DNA from 2 places in the Mesorhizobium australafricanum genome. Region 1 is predicted to be linked to the other one. Evidence: predicted binding sites of a transcription regulator. Region 1 holds the regulator's gene; the other holds the start of a gene.
What was found. Region 1 encodes PhoB, which activates phosphate uptake and scavenging genes when phosphate is short. Its sites were predicted from a motif close to TGTCATNNANCTGTCAT; they were not measured.
Positions count from the first base shown of each region.

Region 2: a site for PhoB is predicted at 6,978-6,994, ahead of olsB (l-ornithine N(alpha)-acyltransferase). Genes of this name have one in related genera too.

Region 1 is NZ_JAVIIT010000012.1:20,312-32,509, forward strand. Features, by position in the region: gene RFM98_RS21705 (response regulator) at 1-1,649, shown strand, start outside; gene pstS (phosphate ABC transporter substrate-binding protein PstS) at 2,144-3,202, shown strand; gene pstC (phosphate ABC transporter permease subunit PstC) at 3,270-4,256, shown strand; gene pstA (phosphate ABC transporter permease PstA) at 4,260-5,111, shown strand; gene pstB (phosphate ABC transporter ATP-binding protein PstB) at 5,108-5,911, shown strand; gene phoU (phosphate signaling complex protein PhoU) at 5,931-6,638, shown strand; gene phoB (phosphate regulon transcriptional regulator PhoB) at 6,654-7,343, shown strand; gene RFM98_RS21740 (ROK family protein) at 7,569-8,804, opposite strand; gene xylF (D-xylose ABC transporter substrate-binding protein) at 9,075-10,115, shown strand; gene RFM98_RS21750 (sugar ABC transporter permease) at 10,360-11,712, shown strand; gene RFM98_RS21755 (ATP-binding cassette domain-containing protein) at 11,788-12,198, shown strand, end outside.
Region 2 is NZ_JAVIIT010000009.1:54,466-66,663, reverse strand. Features, by position in the region: gene RFM98_RS18655 (nitrite/sulfite reductase) at 70-1,740, shown strand; gene RFM98_RS18650 (phosphoadenylyl-sulfate reductase) at 1,715-2,479, shown strand; gene RFM98_RS18645 (DUF934 domain-containing protein) at 2,578-3,111, shown strand; gene RFM98_RS18640 (hypothetical protein) at 3,189-3,425, shown strand; gene RFM98_RS18635 (DJ-1/PfpI family protein) at 3,450-4,070, shown strand; gene RFM98_RS18630 (hypothetical protein) at 4,178-4,372, opposite strand; gene grpE (nucleotide exchange factor GrpE) at 4,588-5,220, shown strand; gene RFM98_RS18620 (trimeric intracellular cation channel family protein) at 5,323-5,955, shown strand; gene olsB (l-ornithine N(alpha)-acyltransferase) at 6,039-6,914, opposite strand; gene RFM98_RS18610 (ATP-binding protein) at 7,110-9,395, opposite strand; gene acuI (acrylyl-CoA reductase (NADPH)) at 9,604-10,593, opposite strand; gene lspA (signal peptidase II) at 10,707-11,195, opposite strand; gene RFM98_RS18595 (TrmH family RNA methyltransferase) at 11,206-12,066, opposite strand; gene RFM98_RS18590 (RsmD family RNA methyltransferase) at 12,068-12,198, opposite strand, start outside.

The DNA of each region.
Region 1 (12,198 bases):
CGGACCGGGCCAAGTCGGAATTCCTCGCCAATATGAGCCACGAGATCCGTACGCCGATGAACGGGGTCCTTGGAATGGCCGAGCTGCTGGCAAAGTCGGACCTCGATCCGAAGCAGAAGACCTTCACCGACATCATCGTCAAATCCGGCAACGCGCTGCTCACCATCATCAACGACATCCTCGACTTCTCCAAGATCGATGCCGGCCAGCTGGTGCTCGACCCGGCGCCGTTCAATCTCGCCGAAGCGATCGAGGACGTGGCGACGCTGGTGTCGACGCGCGCCAAGGAGAAGGACCTCGAGCTCATCGTCCGCGTGCAGCCGGGGCTCGACAGGCAGTTCGTCGGCGATGTCGGCCGCGTCAGGCAGATCGTCACCAACCTGGTCGGCAACGCGGTGAAGTTCACCGACGAGGGCCATGTGCTGGTCGACGTTACGGGCGAGCCGGTTCCCGCGGGAACGAGGCTCACCATCTCGGTCACCGATACCGGCATCGGCATCCCGGAAGACAAGCTGAAGCTGGTGTTCGAGAAATTCAGCCAGGTCGACACCTCCTCGACCAGGCGGCACGAAGGTACCGGGCTTGGCCTTGCCATCACCTCGCGGTTGGTCGAGATGATGGGTGGCGCGATCGGTGTCGACAGCGCCGAAGGCAAGGGTTCGACCTTCTGGTTCACCGTCACGCTGCCCAAGGCCGAGCAGGGCGGGCAGCGCATCATGCCGGTCGACGTCACCGGTGCCCGCGTGCTCATCGTCGACGACAATGCCGTCAACCGCTCGATCCTGAGCGAGCAGATGGCGTCGTGGACGTTCGATTCCTGCGCAGCCGAAAGCGGCGCCGAAGGGTTGAAGGTGCTGATTGCCGCCGCCGCCTATGGCGTGCCGGTCGATTGCGTCGTGCTCGACTACCAGATGCCCGGCATGACCGGCGCCGAGATGGCGCGCATCGTGCGCAGCACGGCGGGCCTGGCGCACACGCCGATCATCATGCTGACCTCGGTCGACCAGTCGCTTGCCAACACCGCCTATCGCGACCTCGGCATCGATGCGCAGCTGATCAAGCCGGCGCGCTCCTCGATCCTGCTGGAAACCCTTGTCGCGACCATCCAGCGCCATCGCCACTCCAGCGGCGCGGTGCACCCGGCCGTCGGCCCATCGCAAGCCGTGCCGGCGCCGACGGCGGCATCGGACCGCGCCATGCTGCAGCCGCCGCCGGTGCGCGCGCGTCCACGCCCTGCCGATGCGGAGCGCGGGCTCGACATCCTCGTCGCCGAGGACAATGAGGTGAACCAGCTGGTGTTCACCCAGATCCTTGGCGAGACCGGCTATCGCTTCGAGATCGTCGGCAACGGCCGCAAGGCGCTCGATGCTTTCGGCAAGCTCAATCCGCGCATGATCCTGATGGATGTGTCGATGCCGGAAATGAACGGGCTGGAGGCGACGGGCGCCATTCGCCGGCTCGAGCAGGACATGGGCACGCATGTGCCGATCGTCGGCGTCACCGCGCATGCGCTGAAGGGCGACCGCGAACGCTGCCTGGAGGCCGGCATGAACGATTACCTGCCGAAGCCGATCAGTCCGCGGGCGTTGCTCGAAAAGCTCGACCGCTGGCTGGGATCCGACGCCGAGGCACGGCGCGACGCCGGCTAACGGCACGAACTCCGGCGGCCGCTGCCAGCGAGAGGCTGACGTATGCGTATGGTGCGATCGCACCATACCAAAGCGAAGGCCAAGTCAGGACAATAGCCCCATCGATTCCGCCTTTCGGTTACGGGCGGGAGCGGCGACCGCCGGCATGGAACAGCGTCGACTCTACCCCAACGGACCTGTTTTCGGCGATGGCCAGGCCATGATCCGCTCTGGCATTCAGGCAACGCGCTCTCGTCCGGATTTTATTTCCCGGCGGCCGTGACCCGGCCGCCGGGATAAATTTTGTTTCAAAAGTCAGACAAGTTGCTGATTCCCGCGGCAAACTCCGGATGACCCCGAGAGGCCGCCCGAGGCCACTCCCGACGTCACCGTTCAGCCGTTACCGGGCTGACATGAAACTGTCATGCGACTGTAATAATCGAAGGCTATTGCCCTCGTCAGGCGCCGACAGAAATGGGCGCCGCGAGACCATCTTCCGAACAGGAGCAGGCCACATGAGACACTTCATCCGCTCGGCGGCCGTTGCGATTGCAATCGCTGCGGCATCAACCCTTAGCATCTCCGCCGCGGTGGCTGCCGACATTTCCGGCGCCGGCGCCACCTTCCCCTATCCGATCTACGCAAAGTGGGCAGACGCCTACAAGAAGGAGACCGGCATCGGTCTCAACTACCAGTCGATCGGCTCCGGCGGCGGCATCAAGCAGATCAAGGCCAAGACCGTTACCTTCGGCGCTTCCGACGCGCCGCTGAAGGGCGATGAGCTCGACTCCGCCGGGCTGGCGCAGTTCCCGATGGTGATGGGCGGCATCGTTCCGGTCGTCAACCTCGAAGGTGTCAAGCCGGGCGAACTGGTGCTCGACGGCCCGACGCTGGCCGACATCTTCATGGGCAAGATCACCAACTGGAACGACGCGGCGATCAAGAAGCTCAACCCCGACGCCAAGCTGCCCGACCAGGCGATCGCGGTCGTCCATCGTTCGGACGGCTCCGGCACCACGTTCAACTTCAGCTACTATCTGGGCGACGTCAGCGCCGACTGGAAGTCGAAGGTTGGCGTCGACAAGGCGCTTGAGTGGCCGGTGGGCATCGGCGCCAAGGGCAACGAAGGCGTCGCCAACAACGTCTCGCAGACCGGCGGCGCGATCGGCTATGTCGAGTATGCCTACGCCAAGCAGAACAAGCTTACCTATACCGACATGATCAACAAGGACGGCAAGAAGGTCGAGCCGACGGCGGCGGCGTTCTCGGCTGCCGCGGCCAATGCCGACTGGAGCTCGCAGCCGGGCTACGGCGTCATCCTGGCCAACCAGGCGGGCGCGGAATCCTGGCCGATGACCTCCGCCACCTGGATCCTCGTCTACAAGAAGCCCGACGACGCGGCGGCCACGACCGAAGCGCTCAAATTCTTCGCCTGGTCCTACGCCAAGGGCGACGAGATGGCCGGCGCACTGGACTACGTCCCGATGCCCGACGCGGTCGTGAAGAGCGTCGAGGAAATGTGGGGCAAGGACATCGTCGACAAGGACGGCAAGCCGCTCTACTCCGGCATGTAATTCCTATGGAACGAGGGAGGGCGCTTCCGGTGCCCTCCCGTCTCTCTTTCGAAATGCGAGGGGCTAGATGACCGCCGTTTCCGAAGCCGCGACTTTGTCCGCCGTGCGGACCAGGGAAGCGACAGTGCGCCGTTTCGCCTTGACCGATACGGTCTTCCGGGCGGCCACGCGCGCATCCGCCATCCTCGTGCTGGTTCTTCTCGGCGGGGTCGCCATCTCGCTGATCGCCGGATCGTGGGAAGCGCTGTCGAAATTCGGCGTATCCTTCCTGACGACCGAATCCTGGAATCCGGTCACCGAGAATTTCGGCGCCTTGGCGCCCATCTATGGCACCGTCGTCACCTCGGCCATCGCCATCATCATCGCCGTGCCGATCGGTATCGGCATCGCCATCTTCCTGACCGAGCTCTGCCCGCGTCCACTTAGGCGCCCGATCGCCATCGCGGTCGAGCTGCTCGCAGGCATTCCCTCGATCATCTACGGCATCTGGGGCCTGTTCGTCTTCGCGCCGTTCCTGCAGACGACGGTCCAGCCCTTCGTCATCTGGCTCTTCAAAGGCATCCCCGGCCTCAACAGCCTGTTTGCCGGCCCGCCCTACGGCATCGGCCTGCTGACCTCGTCGCTGATCCTCGCCATCATGGTGCTGCCGTTCATCACCTCGATCACCAAGGACGTGTTCGACACCGTGCCGGCGGTGCTGAAGGAATCGGCATACGGTATCGGCTGCACGACCTGGGAAGTGACCCGGCGCGTGACCATCCCCTATACCCGCGTCGGCATCATGGGCGGCGTCATGCTCGGCCTTGGCCGCGCGCTCGGCGAGACGATGGCCGTGACCTTCGTCATCGGCAACGCGCATCGCATCAGCGCCTCGCTGTTTGCGCCGGGCACGACAATATCGGCGACGATCGCCAATGAATTCACCGAGGCCGATGGCGCGCTTTACACGTCCTCGCTGGTGGCGCTCGGCCTGATCCTGTTCATCATAACCTTCATCATCCTCGCGCTCGCACGCTACATGCTGTTGCGCATCGATAGCCGCACGGGAGCCTGATCGATGTCGACAGCCGCATCGCTTCACCAAAGCCGCAAGCGCAAGAATGCCGTGATGATGGCGCTATGCGTCGTCGCGGCGGGCATCGGCCTCGCCTGGCTGGCGCTGATCCTCGGCGCCCTGCTCTACAAAGGGCTCTCCGGAGTATCGCTGGCCGTGTTCACGCAAATGACGCCGCCGCCCGGCGATGCCGGCGGCCTGCTCAACGCCATCTACGGCAGCATCATGATGACCATCATCGGCATCGTCGTCGGCACGCCGATCGGCGTGCTGGCCGGCACCTACATGGCCGAGTATGGTCGCTTCTCGAAGCTCACCACGGTGGTGCGCTTCATCAACGACATCCTGTTGTCGGCGCCCTCGATCATCGTCGGCCTGTTCGTCTATGAGCTGTTGGTGCGGCCGATGGGGCACTTCTCGGCGATTGCCGGCGCCGTCGCGCTGTCCATCCTGGTGATCCCCGTCGTGGTGCGCACCACCGAGGACATGCTCAACCTTGTGCCCAACGCGCTGCGCGAGGCGGGCACCGCCATCGGCGCGCCGCGCTGGGTGGTGATCCGCTCGGTCGCCTATCGCGCGGCAATGTCAGGCATCGTCACCGGCATCCTTTTGGCGATCGCCCGCATCTCCGGCGAGACGGCGCCGCTTCTCTTCACCGCGCTCAACAACCAATTCTGGTCGAGCAATCTCAATGCCCCGATGGCCAGCCTGCCGGTGACCATCTTCCAGTTCGCTCTCAGCCCCTATGAGGAATGGCAGCAACTGGCCTGGACGGGCGCACTCATAATCACCCTGACGGTTCTCGGGCTGAGCATCATCGCCCGCAGCCTAACCGGACGCAGAGAGGACAGATGAAACCGATGTTGTCCACCGACCTGAACGTAGCCGACACGACAGTCGAGAAGGCCAAGATCGAGGTCAAGAACCTCAACTTCTACTATGGCCAGTCGAAGGCGCTGAAGGACATCAACCTGTCCCTGCCCGAGCGCAGCGTGACCGCCTTTATCGGGCCGTCGGGCTGCGGGAAGTCGACGCTGCTGCGCGTGCTCAACCGCATCTACGAGCTCTATCCGAAGCAGAGCGCGGAAGGGCAGGTGCTGCTCGACGGCAAGAACATCCTCGACCGCTCGCAAGACCTCAACCTGCTGCGCACCAAGATCGGCATGGTGTTCCAGAAGCCGACGCCGTTCCCGATGTCGATCTACGAAAACATCGCCTTCGGCGTCAGGCTCTATGAGAAGATCAGCAAGGCCGAGATGGACAGCCGCGTCGAGCAGGCGCTGAAGCGCGCCGCGCTCTGGACCGAGGTCAAGGACAAGCTCAACGCCAGCGGACTGAGCCTTTCCGGCGGTCAGCAGCAGCGCCTGTGCATCGCCCGCACCGTGGCGGTGAAGCCGGAAGTCATCCTGCTCGACGAACCGGCCTCGGCGCTCGATCCGCTGTCGACGGCCAAGATCGAAGAGCTGATCGACGAGTTGCAAGTCGACTACACGATCGTCATCGTCACCCACAACATGCAGCAGGCGGCGCGCGTGTCGCGGCAGACGGCGTTCATGTATCTTGGCGAGCTGGTGGAGTTCGACCGGACCGAGAAGATCTTCACCTCGCCGCGCGAGAAGCGCACGCAGGACTACATCACCGGCCGCTTCGGCTGAGTTCATCGAGGACATCATTATGGCCGAACATACCGTCGCCTCCTTCGACGAGGATTTGAGGCAGATCAGCCGGCTTATCAATGACATGGGCGATCTCGCAGGCTCCATGGTCGGCGCCTCGACCAGGGCACTGCTCGAGACCGACAATGCGCTGGCGCAGCGCGTCGTCTCCGACGACGCCATCATGGACGCGCGTCAGCGCGAGCTTGACGACCGCGCCATCACGCTCATCGCCAAGCGGCAGCCGATGGCGGACGATCTTCGCCACGTGGTCGGCTCGATCCGCATGGCGGGCGACCTCGAACGCATCGGCGACCTTGCCAAGAACATCGCCAAGCGCGTAGGTTCGGTCGGCGTCAGCGCGGCGCCGCGCGACCTCACGCATTCGATCGATTCCATGGCGCAGCTGGTGCTGATCCAGGTCCAGGCCGTGATCCAGGAATATACGGTGGGCGACGCCACGGCGCTGGCCAAGCTTCGCAACGACGACGAGCGCATCGACGTCAAATACACCTCCGTCTTCCGCGAGCTCCTGACCTATATGATGGAAGATCCGCGCAACATCACCGCTTGCACGCATCTTCTGTTCTGCGCCAAGAATCTCGAACGCATCGGCGACCATGTGACCAACATCGCCGAGAACGCCTACTATGTGCTGACCGGCATCCAGTTGCCCGCGAATCGCCCGAAGCAGGACGAGACGGCAATGTCGGCGCCGGCGGCCTGACAAGGGTAACCTGCAATGATCGCGCCACGCATCATGGTGGTGGAGGACGAGGAGCCGCTGGGGGTGCTGCTCCGCTACAATCTCGAATCCGAGGGTTACCAGGTCGAAGTGGTGACCCGCGGCGACGAGGCCGAAATCCGCCTTCAGGAAAACGTTCCCGACCTGCTCGTGCTCGACTGGATGGTGCCGGCCGTTTCCGGCATCGAGCTTTGCCGGCGCCTCAGGATGCGGCCCGAGACCGAGCGGCTGCCGATCATCATGCTGACGGCGCGCGGCGAGGAAAGCGACCGTGTGCGCGGCCTCTCGACCGGCGCCGACGACTATCTGGTCAAGCCGTTCTCGACGCCGGAGTTCATGGCCCGCGTCAAGGCGCTGCTGCGTCGCGCCAAGCCGGAGGTGCTGTCCAGCGTGCTCAAGGTCGGCGACATCGTGCTCGACCGCGAATCGCATCGCGTCTACCGCAAGAAGAGCGAGATCAGGCTCGGCCCGACCGAGTTCCGGCTGCTCGAATTCATGATGCGTCATCCCGGCCGGGTATTCTCGCGCAGTCAACTGCTCGACAATGTCTGGGGCGAGACGATCTATATCGACGAGCGCACGGTCGACGTGCATGTCGGGCGCCTGCGCAAGGCCGTCAACAACGGCCGCATGCCCGATGTCATCCGCACCATCCGCGGGGCGGGCTATGCGATCAGGGAAGATTAGGGATATGCCGATATTCAGGTGAGGCCGGCCTGCGAATGGCGGCTTCCTGCGCTTCCGGTACTCACGTACTTAAGTACGCTCCGTTCCGGCCTTCGCCGGCCGAAGCGCTCATAAGTGTTTCCGCCCTATGAAGGCTACGGCCGGCGTAGGCCGGTTGTCGGAATCCACCATTCTCGACTCGGCCTGACCTGAATCTCAGCATATCCCGGCGCTTGAGCCTGCCGTTCATGCGACGTGCTTGCCCGCTCTCGCCTGGCCCCCGGGCGCGAAAATCTCCTGGTCGACGAAGGTCAGCGCGCGGGCGGCGCAGCCTTCGCGGATGAGCGGCAATTCGTTCGGCTCGGTGTCGAAGGAGATCGATTTCGAGTGCTGGCCGCCGGCGGTCTGGGCGATCGCTTCTCTCAGCGCCGGCTCGATCAGGTCGAAGGCGGCCGCGCTGACGCCGACCATGGCGACAGGCGCCGGATCGATCAGGGCGAACAGGCTGCCGAGACCGAAGCCAAGCGCTTCGCCGGCGCGGCGATACGCCTCCCGCTCCGGACCGTCCTCCTGCCGGGCCTTCGCGGCAAGCGCCCGCATGTCGGCGTCGCCGACGTCGACCGGCTCGGCGTCCTCGCTCATCTTCATGGCGCTGCGCCAGATCGCATAGTTGCCGGCATAGGCCTCGACGCAGCCGCGGCGGCCGCACCGGCAAAGCGCGCCGCCCGGACGATGGATCATATGGCCGAACTCGCCGCCCGAGGAATGGGTGCCGGTGAACAGCGCGCCCTTGAGCACTAGGCCCATACCAATGCCGTGCGAGAGCAGGATGGCGATGAAATCGTCACGATAGCGCTCGGGATCGCGCCATTGCAGCGCCACCGCCATCATGTTGCAGTCGTTCTCCATGGTGGCGGGGATGCCGAATTCCTTCTCGAGGATGTCGGCAAAAGGAATGTCGGTCAGCGGGGTGATCGGCGACCACAGCATGGCGCGCGCCCGGGAATCGGTGATGCCCTGAATGCCCATGGCGATGCGGGCGACGCTGCCGACGTCGAGGTCGGGATCCTGCAGCCGGCGCCGGACGATTGCCATGCATGCGCCGATCAGCTCGTCGCGCGGCATGACAAGCGTGTCCAGGCGCTGCTGTTCCTCGGCAATCACCTGGCCGGCATAGTCGATGACGGCGACCGACAGGAAGTTCAGCGACAGCACCACGGTCAGCACCGCGGCGGCTTCGGGGTTCAGCGCCAGGCCGATCTGCGGGCGGCCGCGTTTCAACGCCGTCGGCTCGTTGGCCTTGCTCTCGGTGAGAATGCCCTCCTGGATCAGATCGGCGGAAATCGCCGAAATGGTCGAGTGGCTGAGCCCGGTGGTGGCGGCAATCTCCGTCCGCGATGGCTGGCCGGCGCGGCGCACGGCCGAAATCACCATGGCGCGGTTGCGCCGGCGCAAATCGTCGTGGCGGATTCCGACCGACATTATCTCGCACCGTCCTCCCGGGTCATCGCGGCCTTGTGATGATGCCATGGCCTGTCGCTGACACCCCAGCAATAGTGGCAGAAGCCAAAGCCGATGTCATTATTTATTGCGAACGTCGAAAAAAATGCCGGGACCCATCAAAGGCCATCAGAATCGCGGTTGACAGCGTCGTTTCGCTGGATCACTATTTTTTTGAGGCTCGAAAAAAAGCCTCTGTGCCGGCCTTCGGGCCAGTCTGGGTCGCGCCGCACAGGGCGCAGGGAGGATATCATGAAGAAATTCGCAGCCGCCATTCTGGCGGGCGTTGCCATGTCGCTGACGCTGGCGTCGGTCGCCGAGGCGAAGGGCAAGGTGATCGGCGTCTCGTGGTCGAATTTCCAGGAAGAGCGCTGGAAGACCGACGAAGCGGCGATGAAGAAGGCAATCGAGGCCGCGGGCGACAAGTACATCTCCGCCGACGCGCAGTCCAATCCGGGCAAGCAGCTGACCGACGTCGAAAGCCTGATCTCGCAGGGCGCCAACTCGCTGATCATCCTGGCGCAGGATGCCTCGGCGATCGGGCCGGCGGTGCAGAAGGCGCTCGATGAAGGAATCCCGGTCGTCGGCTACGACCGCCTGATCGAGAACAAGGACGTGTTCTACCTGACCTTCGACAACAAGGAAGTCGGCCGCATGCAGGCCCGCGAGGTGTTCAAGGCCAAGCCTGAAGGCAACTACGTCTTCATCAAGGGCTCGGGCGCCGATCCGAACGCCGACTTCCTGTTCTCGGGCTCGATGGAAGTGCTGAAGGAAGCCATCGACAGCGGCAAGATCAAGAATGTCGGCGAGGCCTATACCGACGGCTGGCTGCCCGCCAACGCGCAGAAGAACATGGAGCAGTTCCTGACCGCCAACGACAACAAGGTCGATGCGGTCGTGGCGGCCAATGACGGCACCGCCGGCGGCGTCGTCGCGGCGCTGACGGCTCAAGGCCTGGCCGGCACCGTTCCGGTCTCGGGCCAGGACGGCGACCACGCGGCGCTCAACCGCATCGCGCTCGGCACGCAGACCGTGTCGGTGTGGAAGGACGCGCGCGAGCTCGGCAAGAACGCCGCGGAGATCGCCTCGCAGCTCGCCGACGGCAAGAAGATGGCCGACATCGCCGGCGCCAAGGACTTCACGACGCCCGGCGGCAACACCGTCAAGTCGCTGTTCCTGACCCCGATCGCCATCACCAAGGACAATCTCAACGTCGTCATCGACGCTGGCTGGATCAAGAAGGACGAGGTTTGCGCAGGCGTTGCCGCCGGCAGCGTCAAGGTCTGCAACTAAGCTTTGCCGACGTTCGATCTCAACACTTGCGCCGCGGCGCCGGGAGGGTTCAGTGTTTTGCCATTGAACCTCCCGGCCCTTTAACCGCCGCAATTCCGGACGGAAAACCGTCAAACACTTTTCCTGGAATTGCTTCAAAGCCGCGGCGTTTTTTCAATAAGATTTGTGTTTCCGCCTCTGGCGGATAGCTTCTAGGCTTGGCTCCGGCATCCGCGCCAGACGGGCAAGCCGGCGGGAGGAAATCATGACCGACACGACGTCTCCCTCACAGGCAGACACCGCGCGTGCATCGGAACTAAGCGCCGCCGCCCGGTTCCTGAAGGCAACCGAGCTCGACACACGCATGCTCGGCATGATCGGCGCGCTGCTCCTGATCTGGACCGGGCTGCATGTCATCTCCAGCCTGCGCCTTGGCGTCAATCCGCTCGACTTCGACAGCCGCACCTTCCTGACGCCGCGCAATCTCTGGAACCTGTCGGTGCAGACTTCGGCCGTGGCGATCATGGCCTCCGGCATGGTGCTGGTCATCGTCACGCGCAACATCGACCTGTCGGTCGGATCGGCCGAAGGCGTGATCGGCATGGTCATGGGCTTTGCCCAGGTGCATTTCCTGGTGCGCTTCGTCGGGCTTGAATTGGGCAATCCCTGGATCTGGATCCTGGCGTTGCTGATCGGCCTGGCGCTCGGCCTGCTCATCGGCGCCTTCCAGGGCTTCATCATCGCCTATCTCGAAGTGCCGGCCTTCATCGTGACGCTGGGCGGACTGCTGGTATGGCGGGGTGCTGCCTGGTGGGTCACCAGCGGCCAGACGGTGGCGCCGCTCGACGCTACCTTCCAGCTGATGGGCGGCGGCCCGGCGGGCTCGATCGGCGCCAGATGGAGCTGGGCCGTCGGCATCGTCGCCTGCCTTTCGGTGGTTTTCATGCATTTCAACGGCCGCGTGCAACGCAAGCGGTTCCGCTTCCCGCTGCGTCCGATCTGGGCCGAGACGCTGCTCGCCACGGTCACCTGCGCAATCATCCTGGGCGCGGTGTGGCTCGCCAATTCCTATCCGTGGCCGGTCGGCATCGTGAACCGCTACGCCGCCGCCAACAACATCACCGTCCCCGAAGGCGGGCTGTTCATCGCGCATGGCATCGCCATTCCGGTGCTGATGGCCGTCGCCGTCGGCCTGATCATGACCTTCGTCACCAAGCGCACACGCTTCGGCCGCTATGTCTTTGCCATTGGCGGCAATCCGGAAGCAGCCAATCTTGCCGGCATCAACACGCGCTGGATCACCATGAAGGTGTTCATGATCATGGGCGTGCTGGCGACGATCGCGGCGGCGATCTCGTCGGCCAGGCAGAACTCCGCGACAAACGTGCTGGGAACGCTGGACGAGCTCCTGGTCATTGCCGCGGCGGTCATCGGCGGCACCTCGCTCGCCGGCGGTTCCGGTACGGTGCTCGGCGCCATGCTGGGCGCATTGCTGATGCAGTCGCTGCAGTCCGGCATGGTGCTGCTCGGCGTCGATTCGCCGCTGCAAAGCATCGTCGTGGGCGCCGTGCTGGTCGTCGCGGTCTGGCTCGACACCATATATCGCAAGCGCGTCTGAGCATGGTCCCGAAACGTGGAAACCGGTTTTCGGACCGCATCATGCTTGAGCATGGACTTCAGGGGAGGAACAACGATGATAGCTGACAAATCCGCTCCCGCCGGCGTTCCGCTCGTCGACATGCGCAACATCTCGATCGCCTTCGGCGGCATCCGCGCCGTCGACGACGCGTCCGTCGATCTTTTCCCCGGCGAAGTGATGGCGCTGCTCGGCCACAACGGCGCCGGCAAGTCGACGCTGATCAAGATCCTGTCAGGCGCCTACAAGCGCGATAGCGGACAGATATTCATCAATGGCGAGGAGGCTTCGATCGCCAACCCGCGCGACGCCAAGAAATACGGCGTCGAGACGATCTACCAGACGCTGGCGCTGGCCGATAATGTCGATGCGGCGGCCAATCTCTTCCTCGGCCGCGAGCTGATGACGGGCTGGGGCACGCTCGACGACGTCGCCATGGAAGCCGAGGCGCGCAAGGTGATGGGCCGG
Region 2 (12,198 bases), on a different contig from region 1:
GGTTTTCGGAGAAGATCATGCTCCAACAAAGAATTGAAGAGCGGGCGGACGCGCCCTGAAAGACGAAGCATGTACCGTTACGACGAGTTCGACCAGGATTTCGTTCACGCCCGTGTCGCCGAGTTCAGCGACCAGGTGCAGCGCCGGCTTGCCGGCGAGATCACCGAGGACCAGTTCCGGCCGCTCCGGCTGATGAACGGCGTCTATCTGCAACTGCATGCCTATATGCTGCGCATCGCCGTGCCCTACGGCACGCTGAACAGCCGGCAATTGCGCATGCTCGGCCATATCGCGCGCAAATACGACAAGGGCTACGGCCACTTCACCACGCGCCAGAACATCCAGTTCAACTGGCCGGCGCTGTCCGACATCCCGGCTATCCTGGCCGACCTCGCCAGCGTCGAGATGCATGCCATCCAGACCAGCGGCAACTGCATCCGCAACGTCACCGCCGATCATTTCGCCGGAGCCGCCGCCGATGAGGTCGCCGATCCGCGCCCCTATGCGGAAATCCTGCGCCAATGGTCGTCGGTGCACCCGGAATTCTCGTTCCTGCCGCGCAAGTTCAAGATCGCGGTGACGGGCGCCGAGCGCGACCGCGCCGCCATCCAGACGCACGACATCGGCCTGCATCTGAAGAAGAACGCGGCCGGCGAACTGGGCTTCGCAGTCTATGTCGGCGGCGGCCAGGGTCGCACGCCCATGGTGGCGAGAAAAATCCGCGACTTCCTGCCGGAAGCCGATCTTCTGTCCTACTGCACGGCGATCCTGCGCGTGTACAACCTCTATGGCCGCCGCGACAACAAGTACAAGGCGCGCATCAAGATCCTGGTGCACGAGACCGGCGTGGAGGAGATCACCCGCCAGATCGAGGCCGAATGGCAGGAGCTCAAGGACGCCGAGCTGAAACTGCCGGAGGCCGACATCGAGGCCATCAACGCCTATTTCGCGCCGCCGGCCCTGGTTTCCCGGCCCGAAGGCGATGATGCGGTGAAACAGGCCAGGCTCGATTCCAAGAGCTTTTCGGAATGGCTCGACCAGAATGTCGTGACCCATCGCCATCCCGACTACGCGGCGGTGACGATCTCGCTCAAGGGCATCGGCGAGGTTCCCGGCGACGCCACCGACAGTCAGATGGAAGCCGTCGCCGACATCGCCGAGAAATACGCGTTCGACGAATTGCGCGTCAGCCACGAACAGAACCTGATCCTGCCGCATGTGGCGCGCGCCGACCTCAAGGCGGTCTATGACGCGCTGGTCGAGATCGGTCTGGCGACCGCCAATTCCAACCTGATCAGCGACATCATCTCCTGCCCCGGGCTCGATTATTGCGCGCTGGCCACGGCGCGCTCCATTCCGATTGCGCAGGAAATCTCGCTTCGCTTCGCTTCGCTGGAGCGGCAGCGCGAGATCGGCGAATTGAAGCTCAAGATCTCCGGCTGCATCAATGCCTGCGGCCACCACCATGTCGGCCATATCGGCATCCTTGGCGTCGAGAAGAAGGGCTCCGAGCTCTACCAGGTGACGCTTGGCGGCTCGGCCGACGAGAACACCTCGGTCGGCGAAATCATCGGCCGTGGCTTCAGTTCAGAAGAGATCACCGATGCCATCGAGCAGATTGTCGACACCTATCTCGGTCTTCGGCTCAGTCCTAGTGAACGTTTTATCGACGCCTACCGCAGAGTCGGTCCCGCGCCGTTCAAGGAGGCGCTTTATGCTGGCGAAACCAAGGCCGCTTGACCGGGTCGTCGATGTCGAGGCCGGCGTCGCCGCCGAGGCGGCAGGGCTCGACGCGCTCTACGGCCACCTGAGCCCGCTCGAGATCATCGAGCGCTCTTCTCGAGAATTCTTTCACGGCGGCATCGCCGCCGTGTCCTCGTTCGGCGCCGACTCCGCCGTGCTGCTGCACATGATCGCCAAGGTCGACCGCTCGCTGCCGGTGATCTTCCTCGATACCGGCAAGCATTTCGAGGAGACGCTCGGCTATCGCGATGCTCTGGTCGCCGATTTCGGCCTGACCGATGTCAGGGTGATCAAGCCGGACGAGACCGCGCTCGAACGCGTCGATCCGACCGGCAGACTGCACGAGGCCGACACCGATTCCTGCTGCAACGTGCGCAAGGTCGAGCCGCTGGCGCGCGGCGTCGAACCGTTTCGCGCCTGGTTCACCGGGCGCAAGCGCTTCCAGGCCTCGACGCGGGCGGCACTGCCGGTCTTCGAGGCGGTCGGCGCGCGCATCCGCATCAATCCGCTGGCGCATTGGACGACGTCGGACCAGGCCGACTACATGCGTGCGCACGCGCTGCGCGAAAATCCGCTGGTCGCCTATGGCTATCTCTCGATCGGTTGCTTCCCGTGCACGCAGCCCGTGCAGCCGGGCGAGGATGCGCGCAGCGGCCGCTGGGCGGGGCACGCCAAGACCGAGTGCGGTATCCATCTCTCCGGTTTGGAGAAGTCGCTGACCGACGCTTCACTTTAGGGTATATCGCTGTTCACGTGATGCCGCCCACCAGCGGCGGCTCCCGGTCGCTGACGGCTGCCGGCTCGCTGGGCAATTTGGGACTTTAGGAATTTTTGATGACTGGATCGACGACAGCGGGGACTCGCCTCTGGACCCCAGACGGTTTTCGCGAGGATGAGTGGACCCATGCGGAGAGCGCCGAGGCGCTAGCCGGCAATGGCCGCTTCATCCTGCCGCTGCAGACCTTTCTCGGCCTCGACGACGAGGTTCGCAAGTCGGCGCGCGAGCGCATCGGCGTATTGCTGCAGCCGGGCGACGAGCTCGACAAGATAACCGGGCTGTTGGACCAGCTGTCGCTGGTGGCGTTGGCCTTCCCGGCGTTCAATGACGGCCGCTCCTTCTCGAAAGGCGAGTTGCTGCGCGCTCGGCATCATTTCAAGGGTCCGGTGCGCGCCACCGGCCAGGTGCTGGTCGACCAACTGCCGCACATGCTGCGGCTCGGCTTCGACGAGTTCGAGGTTTCGAATCCGGTACTGCTGAAGCGCCTGGAGCAGGGCCGCACCGGCGGCCTGCCGGTCTATTATCAGCCGGCCGTGGAGCCGGAGCCCAAGGGTCCGAAATACTCCTGGCGGCGCAAGCGCCCCAGCTGACGCCGCGGCATCTTTACAAGGCACGCCGGCAGGCATTCTCTCGGGAGAAGGGACGGAAACATCCGCCGGAGGTGAGGATGCGCTACGACTATGTCATCGCCAGCGGCGGTTCCGCCGGCTCGACGCTTGCCGGGCAGCGACCTCATCTTGCTGTCGTGGTCGGACCAGCCTCATCGATTTTTTATCGGCGGCGCCGCGTTATTCTATTTGCCGATCGGATTGAATCGGTCTGGTCAGACCACTTATGCGATTTACGCTTCCCCTTCGATCGTCTTGCCCTTAGGATAGGGTTATTATTTCGTGCTCCGAAATAAATAGCCAGCAAAGGGAGGAACGGCATGGCAGGCAAGAAGATATTGATGCTCGTTGGCGAGTTCAGCGAGGAATACGAGATTTTCGTCTTTGAGCAGGCCATGCACGCGGTCGGCCACACCGTCCATGTCGTGTGCCCGGACAAGAAAGCGGGCGACGTGCTAAAGACCTCGTTGCACGACTTCGAAGGCCACCAGACCTATACGGAAAAGCTCGGCCACGATTACATCCTCAACAAGACCTTCGCCGAGGTGAACCCGGCCGACTACGACGCGGTCTACGCGGCGGGCGGGCGCGGGCCGGAATATATCCGCATCGACAAGCGCGTGCAGGCGCTGGTCAGGCATTTCCATGAAACCGGCAAGCCGATCTTCACCATCTGCCATGGTGCCCAGATCCTGATCGCGGTCGATGGCGTGGTGCGCGGCAAGGAAGTCGCGGCGCTGCATTATTGCGAGCCGGAAGTGACGCTCGCCGGCGGCATCTATATCGATGTCGCTCCGACCGGAGCGCATGTCGACGGCAATCTGGTTTCAGCTAAGGGCTGGCCGGGCCTTGCCGCCTTCATGCGGGAATGCCTTAAGGTACTCGGCACCGAGATCCGCCACGGCGAAGCGCTGATGCGCGACGACAGGAAGGCGGCTTAGGCTCCGCTGGAGCAGTTCGGTGTTTGATATGATCGCCGGCCTGCTCCAGCATTTGTTTTTGCGCAATTCCGGAGGGGAAACCGCTACGCACTTTTCCTGGAATTGCTCTACCGCGGCGCGCCCGCTGTCTTCGCCTCGGCGTCATCGAGGCGGTCAAGCAGATCGCTCAGCCGCCGAGGCACTTCCTTTTCCAGGCGAAACCCCGGCAACGTGCGCAGAAAGCGCTTCGTCGCTTCGTTGCCCGCCTGCCGCCTGATATCGTTGGCCAGTTCGCCGCGCCTGTTGCCATTGTTGCCGTTCATCGTCCCAAAATCCTGTGTCGGCTTCGAAACTCCTGCAGCGGCTCATGGTTCCCGCACAAGCGTTCGAGGGCAAGCAAAGCTGCGTGATACGGTAAAATTTGAATTAATTTGGAACGATGATCGATATTCCGCGGTTGCGCTTACCCCTTGATTTTTGGCGTCCAAACCTCGATATCGGGCGCAAATCCAGACCAATCCGAATGACGGGAAACGCGATGAGCGACCAGACAAAAGACGAACGCACGCCCGAAGATATGGAAGCCACCCAGGCTTCCGGCGAGCGTGCGGAAGGTGGCGTCGACGGCGACTACGAAGCGCTGGTGCGGCTGCTGAAGGAAAACGAGGAACTAAAGGACCGCGCGCTGCGCGTCGCGGCCGAAATGGAGAATCTGCGGCGGCGCACCGCGCGCGACGTGCAGGACGCCCGCGCCTATGCTGTCGCCAATTTCGCGCGCGACATGCTGTCGGTGTCCGACAATCTGCGTCGCGCGCTGGACGCGATCCCGGCTGAGGCGAAGGCTGGCGGCGACGCCGGCTTCAAGTCGCTGATCGAAGGTGTCGATCTCACCGAGCGCGCCATGCTTTCGGCCCTGGAACGCCACGGCGTGAAGAAACTCGCGCCGGAAGGCGAGAAGTTCGATCCGAATTTCCACCAGGCGATGTTCGAGGTGCCCAATCCGGAGGTTCCGGCCGGCACCGTCGTCCAGGTGGTGCAGCCGGGCTATTCGATCGGCGAGCGCGTGCTGCGGCCGGCGATGGTCGGCGTTGCCAAGGGTGGCCCGAAGACGGCCACCGAGGCGAAGGTCGAGCCGGGCCCGGTGAACGAGCAGGCCGAGAAGGATGCGTGATAGTGAGTAGCGAATAGGAAGTAGTGAGTAGGGGACTGATATTTATCCGCGGCTTCGTGCTATTTCCCTACTGACTATTCGCTACTCACTATTCGCTCACTCATGAATCCCATCGCGTTGCTCGACTATGCCGGCGTCGCCGTCTTTGCGGCGACGGGTGCGCTTGCCGCATCACGCAAGCAGCTCGACATCATCGGCTTCCTCTTCCTGGCCAGCGTCACCGGCATCGGCGGCGGAACGCTGCGCGACGTCATCCTCAACCTGCCGGTGTTCTGGGTCGCCAACAGCGGTTATGTGCTGATCTGCGCCGTGGTCGCCGTGCTGGTTTTCTTCAGCGCCCACCGGGTCGAATCCCGATACAAATTGCTGCTTTGGCTCGACGCCATCGGGCTCGCCGCCTTTGCGGTCATGGGCGCGGCCAAGGGTCTGGCGATCACCGGCTCGCCCGTCGTGTCGGTCATCATGGGCGTGCTGACGGCGACCTTCGGCGGCATTTTGCGCGACCTGCTTGCCGGCGAGCCTTCGGTGCTGCTCAGGCCCGAAATCTATGTCACGGCCGCCCTTGCCGGTGCCACCATCTTCACCCTTGGCGATCTTGCCGGGCTGCCGGCGCTGGCGTCCAGCCTGCTCGGCTTCGCGGGCGCATTCGTCGTGCGCGGCGGGGCGCTTAGATTCGGCTGGTCGTTTGCGGCCTATAAGAGCCGGCCCGGGCGAAGGCCGGAGGATATTCCATGAGCGAATAGCGAGTAGGGAGTAGCGAATAGGGACTACCCGAGATAGCGTTCTATTCGCTATTCGCTATTCGCTATTCGCTGGCGTCACGCCGCGAAGCGCTGGCCTTCGCCGCCATAGTAGTTGACGTAGCGGGCGCCGATCTCCTTGACCGGCATGACGACGAAGACGTCGACGGTCGAGAATTCGTGGTCGATGACGCAGCCGTCGCCGATGCGGGCGCCGACGCGCAGATAACCCTTGACCAGCGGCGGCATGGCGGCGATCGCGGCCTTGGTGTTCACCGCCTCGATCGGCATCAGGTCCATGGAGCAGTAGCGTCCCGGAACCGCGCGAACATCCCAGGCGGAATTGGTGCGGCAATGATGGGCGAGATAGGTCAGCGCCTCGGCATGCGCCGCCGGCACGATGCCGTGGAAAGAGGCGCAGCCGGTCATCACACCGATGTTGTAATGGTTGATATAGGCCCAGATGCCTTGCCAGAGCGCCTCGATGGTGCGCTTGGAGCGGTATTCCGGCAGAACGCAGGAACGGCCGAGCTCGAGGAAGCGCTGGCCGGGGTGCCGCGCGATCAGCTTGGTGAGCTCAAACTCGCCCTCGGAATAGAAGCCGCCGGCGGTCGCGGCAATCTCCTGCCGCAGCAAGCGGTAGGTGCCGACGATGCGGCGATGCTCAGGGCCGGGAAGGGAGGTGTCCAACACAAGAAGGTGATCGCAGAGCGGGTCGAAACGGTCGGCGTCGCGCCGGTCCTGCGCCTGGAACAGGTCCTTCCTCGCGCCAAGCTCGTCGTAGAATACCCGATAGCGGACTTCCTGGGCGGCGGCGATCTCGGCCTCGTTGCGGGCGAGCCGCACTTCGAGGTTGCCGATGCGGCCCAGCGGTGCGCCGGTTGCGACGGCGTCGGCATTACGGGCGGCGAGAAGGGCGCCGCCGGCATTCGGCCGAGTGTCACATTCAGGCATGACTGTATGCACGAGTGATTCTCCTTCGAGCCATCCCTCTTGGCACGGGGATACGGTGTAGGTGCAACAGGATTGTGACAGTACCGTGATACGACGTGGCCGGCAATACTTTGTCGGCTGGACAATACCCTCAACCGGCTATCTTACGGCGGCGAAAGCCAAGCAACCCACGGCTTTCAAGCGTTAAAAATTTCCTCAGGCGGCAACCTGACCCTCGACCGCCTGGACGAGCGCGTCTGGGTCGAGCGGCTTGGTCACGAAACCGCTGGCGCCGTGAGCAAGCACGGCGTGCCGGGTCTTTTCCTGGCTGTCGGCCGAAAGCACCATGATCGGGATCGGCGGCATGGCCAAGGACTCTTCATGACGACGGATGGCTGCAATCGCGTCCAGGCCGTCCATGACAGGCATGTGCAGGTCCATCAGCACCACATCGAAGCGGAACTTGAGGCCGGCATCGGTAACGGCCTCGACCGCGGCCTTGCCGTTGCCGACAACCTTGACGCGATGCCCCGCCTTGAGCAGCGTGGCGCGGGCGAGCATGGCGTTGATATCGTTGTCCTCGGCGATCAGCACCGACAGGCCCTGATCGCGCCTGCGCACCGAGGAGGCGCCGCGCGGCTTCGGCTGCGGCTGGGCAAGCGCGGAGCCATGGCTGGTCAACAGCACCCGCAAAAGGGTTTCGCCGCGCACGGGCCTGGCGAGGAAGGTGGCGTAGCCGCCGGCGCGGAATTCGCCGAGCATGCCGCGGTCCGTCGGCGCAATCAGGGTGATGGCCTCACAATCGGCAAAGCCTGAGTCACGCAGCCGCTTGAGCAGTCTCCCGTCGCTGTTTTCGAGCGCGGCGTCGATCAGGAGCACGTTGCAGCCGGCAGCGAACGGAGCGGCCTGGCTTGGTGTCGCCGCGACCTCGACAATGCCGCCATGGGCTCTGATCGCGCGGGCGATGGCATCGGACTCGATGGCGTTCTTCGACACGATCATCGCCCGCCGGCCGGCAAGGATGTTGTGACGGTGCGGCGGTGGTTCGGTTGCCGCGACCGCCGGGATCTCGAGGACGAATTCGGATCCTTCGCCGAGCCGGCTCGAAACCGAGATCGTGCCGCCCATGGCCGTCACCAGCCGCTTCGAGATGGCAAGGCCGAGGCCCGCGCCGCCATGCACCCTGGTAGAGGTTCCGTCGGACTGCTCGAACTCCTCGAAGATGCGCTCCATGTCCTCTTCACGCAGCCCGGGGCCGGTGTCGGCGACGGTGAAGCAGATGCGGTCGGTGGTTTCGGTGCGGGCGCGCGCCACGGTCAGCAGAACGCCGCCGGTATCGGTGAACTTCACCGCATTGCCGATGAGATTGAGCAGCACCTGGCGCAAGCGGCCGGGATCGGCGGTGATCATCTGCGGCACGTCGGGCTCGACATGGCAGCCGAGGCCGATGTTCTTGGCGAAGGCCTTTGCGGCCAGAAGCTCGATGATGTTGTCGGCGATTTCGCGCAGCGAAGTCGGCTGCGGCTCGGGCTCGAAGCGGCCGGCCTCGATCTTGGAATAGTCGAGCAGGTCCTCGATGAGCGCGAGCAGCGCACTGGCCGAGGTGGAAACAGCGCCGACATAGGTGCGCTGTTCAGGCGACAGGTCGGTGTCCGCAAGCAGTTTGGCCATGCCCATGATGCCGTTCATCGGCGTGCGGATCTCATGGCTGACGGTGGCGAGGAAGCGTGACTTGGCCTGGCTGGCATATTCGGCCCGTTCGCGCGCGCTGATCAGCGAGGATTCGGCGCGCTTGCGGGCGGTGATGTCGCGGGCGATCGCCCGGTGCGATACCGCGCCTGTGTCCTTGTCGCGCACCGACAATTCGATCCAGGAGAACCAGCGCGGCCCGTTCGGCGTGCGGATCGCGACGTCGGTGGAGCTCAGGCATTCATGATCGGAAAAGGCGGCATCGGGAACGATGCCGACATCGATACCAAGCTCGGACAAGGTCTTGCCGGCGAGATCGCGCGGATCGATCTCGACAAGCGAGGCAAAGACGTTGTTGGCATAAGCGATGTGGCCATCGCGATCGCGATGGACGACGAGGTCGCCCAGCGCGTCGATCAGGCCGCGGAAGCGCTCCTCGCTCTCCTGCATCTCCCACATGCGGTCGGCCAGGGTCTCGATCTCGGCGCGACTGCGAGCAGCGGTCTCGTGGAGTAGCTCGGCTGTGCGCCGCTCGTCGCGACGGCTGCGCAGATGCATGGCAAGGCCGGCAAGCGCCGCGGCGGCGAGGCCGATGGTTACGATGATCGGCGCTCCGGTGAGATGCGCCAGCCCCGCCAGCACGGCGATGGCGACGATCGTCAGGAATGGCAAGCCTTCATGGCTGGCGCTCGCGGCCGGTAATTCGGGGGCCAACGGCGGCGCGACAAGGACCTGCCGCTTCGGCGCATCCGGGATGAGCCTGTCAGCGTCCGCGGCTTTACTGCCCTGTCTGATGTCGGAGTCCGCGACCATGCGCAGACCATGCCAGACAGAGATTATGGAAGGCTGCGGCGGATCGTTCGAATTTTAGCGATTGCGCGGGTTCTGGTCGCCCGCATGGACGAAACCAGAGTTCTCCAGGGTGGCTGCTCTGGCTTGTTGTTTTACGCAATTCCGGGCGGAAGGCCACGGCGAAGTCGCCGAGCCTAACCGCCAGGCTCTTTTCCTGGCATTGCTCCAGCTACATATCGACGACGACGCGGCCCCTGACCTTGCCTTCGACGATGTCGCGCGCGGCAGCGATAATGCCGTCGAAGCCGATCGTGCGCGACAATGCCGACAGCTTCTTGAGGTCGAGATCGGTGCCGATGCGACGCCATGCTTCGAGCCGGATCGGCTTCGGCGCCATCACCGAATCGATGCCGAGCAGCGAAACGCCGCGCAGGATGAAGGGCGCGACGCTCGACGGTAGGTCCATCCCGCCGGCCAGGCCGCAGGCGGCGATCGCGCCGCCATAGGAGGTCATCGACAAGATGTTGGCGAGCGTGTTGCTGCCGACCGAGTCCACGCCACCCGCCCAGCGCTCCTTGGCGAGCGGCTTCGCCGGCTGGCTGAGCTCCTCGCGCGAGATCACCTCGGCCGCGCCGAGGTCGATCAGATAGGGGCTTTCGGCGTTGCGGCCGGTCGCGGCGATGACATGGTAACCGAGGCTGGAGAGGATCGAGATGGCGACCGAGCCGACGCCGCCGGCGGCGCCCGTCACCACCACCGGGCCGCGGTCCGGCACGATACCATGCCGCTCCAGCGCTATGACGGACAGCATTGCCGTGTAGCCCGCCGTGCCGACGGCCATTGCATCATGCGCGCTCATGCCCTGGGGCAGCGGCACCAGCCAGTCGCCGTTGACACGGGCGCGGCCGGCATAGGCGCCGTAGTGCGTCTCGCCGACACCCCAGCCGTTGAGAATAACCTGATCGCCCTTGCGCCAGTCGTCATGCGAAGAGGAGATCACCGTGCCGGCGAAGTCGATGCCGGGCACCAGCGGCCAGCGCCGCACGACCGGCGCCTTGCCGGTGATGGCGAGCCCATCCTTGTAGTTCACCGTCGTTGCCTCGACAGCGACGGTGACATCGCCTTCCATCAGGTCGGCCTCGGTGAGGTCGACGATATCGACCGACTGCTTCTTCTCCGCATCGCGCGAAACGAGGATGGCTTTGAAGGTGTCGGACACTTTTTTCTCCACGCTATGGCGATTTGTTTTTCACGCAATTCCGGACGGAAAACCGCTGGACACTTTTCCTAGAATTGCTTCAGAAATGACTTTGCGGCGGTCGCCGGCTGAGGTCAATTGCCTGGATCCTGGGGTTTCACTTCGCGCCGCCAGCCGATCAGTTCGTCCAAGACGACCAGCGCTGCGCCGACCGAAATGAAGGCGTCGGCGAGATTGAACACCGCGAAGGACCAGACGGGCGTATGGAACAGGATGTAGTCGATGACGTGGCCGTAGACGGCCCGGTCGATGAGGTTGCCGAGCGCGCCGCCGATTATCAGGGCAAAGCCGGTGCGGGCGACGATATGACCGGCCGGCGTGCGCGTGGCGAGATAGAGCACGAAGGCGACGACCAGCACGGCGATGACCACCAGGCTAATATCGCCGAAGGACGAGAACATCGAGAAGGCGATGCCGGTGTTATAGGTGCGAAACAGCGCCAGGAACGGCAGGAGGTCGACTTTCTCCTGAAAGGCGAGACCGTTCTCGACCAGCTGCTTGATCCATTGGTCGAGCGCAATGGCGATGACGACCAGCACCACGTAAGGGGACCAGGATTTCAATTGGCAGTCCTCATCGCATGTCGTTGGCGGGCTCGAGCTTCAACGCGCCGCGCCGGATCTCGAACAGCATCACGCCGGTTGCGACGGCCAGATTGAGCGAGTCGGCGCGTCCGGCCTGAGGTATCCGGAGCAAGCGGTCACAGCTTTCAGCAAGGCTGTCCGGCAGACCCTGCTGCTCGTTGCCCATCAGCAGCAAAACCGGGCCTCTGGAGAAGTCGACGGAGCGGTAGTCTACCGCGCCTTTGAGATGTGTGCCGGCCACTAGACCCGAAAAATCACGCCGCCAGGCGAGGAAGGCCTGCTCGGTCGCCCTGGCGACCGGCACGGCGAAGATCGACCCCATGGTGGCGCGCACTGTCTCCAGCGAGAACGGGTCGGTGGTGTCGCCGACCAGGATGACGCCCTTGGCGCCGACGGCGTCGACAGTGCGGATCACGGTGCCGAGATTGCCGGGGTCGCGCACGCGGTCGAGCGCGACCCAGACATCGCCGTCCCTGGCGCGGATATCCTTCAGCGGTACGGTCTGCTGCGCAAAGACACCGACTACCATTTGCGGGTTTTCACGGCGGGTGATTGCCGCCAGCACCTTTTCGGAGACTTCCAAGACCGTGCCGCCGGCGGCAACGGTCCGCGCGGCGACCCTTTCGACAACCGCATTGCCGCGCCCGGCCTTGGCGAAGACCAAGGTCCTGATCGTCCAGCCGAGGTCGAGCGCGTCGATAACGAGCTTCAGGCCCTCGGCCATGAAGGCGTTCTGCTGGTCGCGGAATTTCTTGAGCGCAAGTGCCTTGATGTCCTTGATCAGCGGATTGGCAAGGCTGGTGACTTCCTTGACCTGCCCGACAGTGCGCGCGCCGTCATGTGCGGTCATTTCAAGCCACCCAGCGCGAGAACAGCGAGGTCGACAGCGCGCGGCCGGCGGATTTCTCACGAATGATCAGTTCGCCGGATTCGACCGTGCCGCCCATGCCGGCGAAGGTATCGCGCATCAGCGCGTGGACGG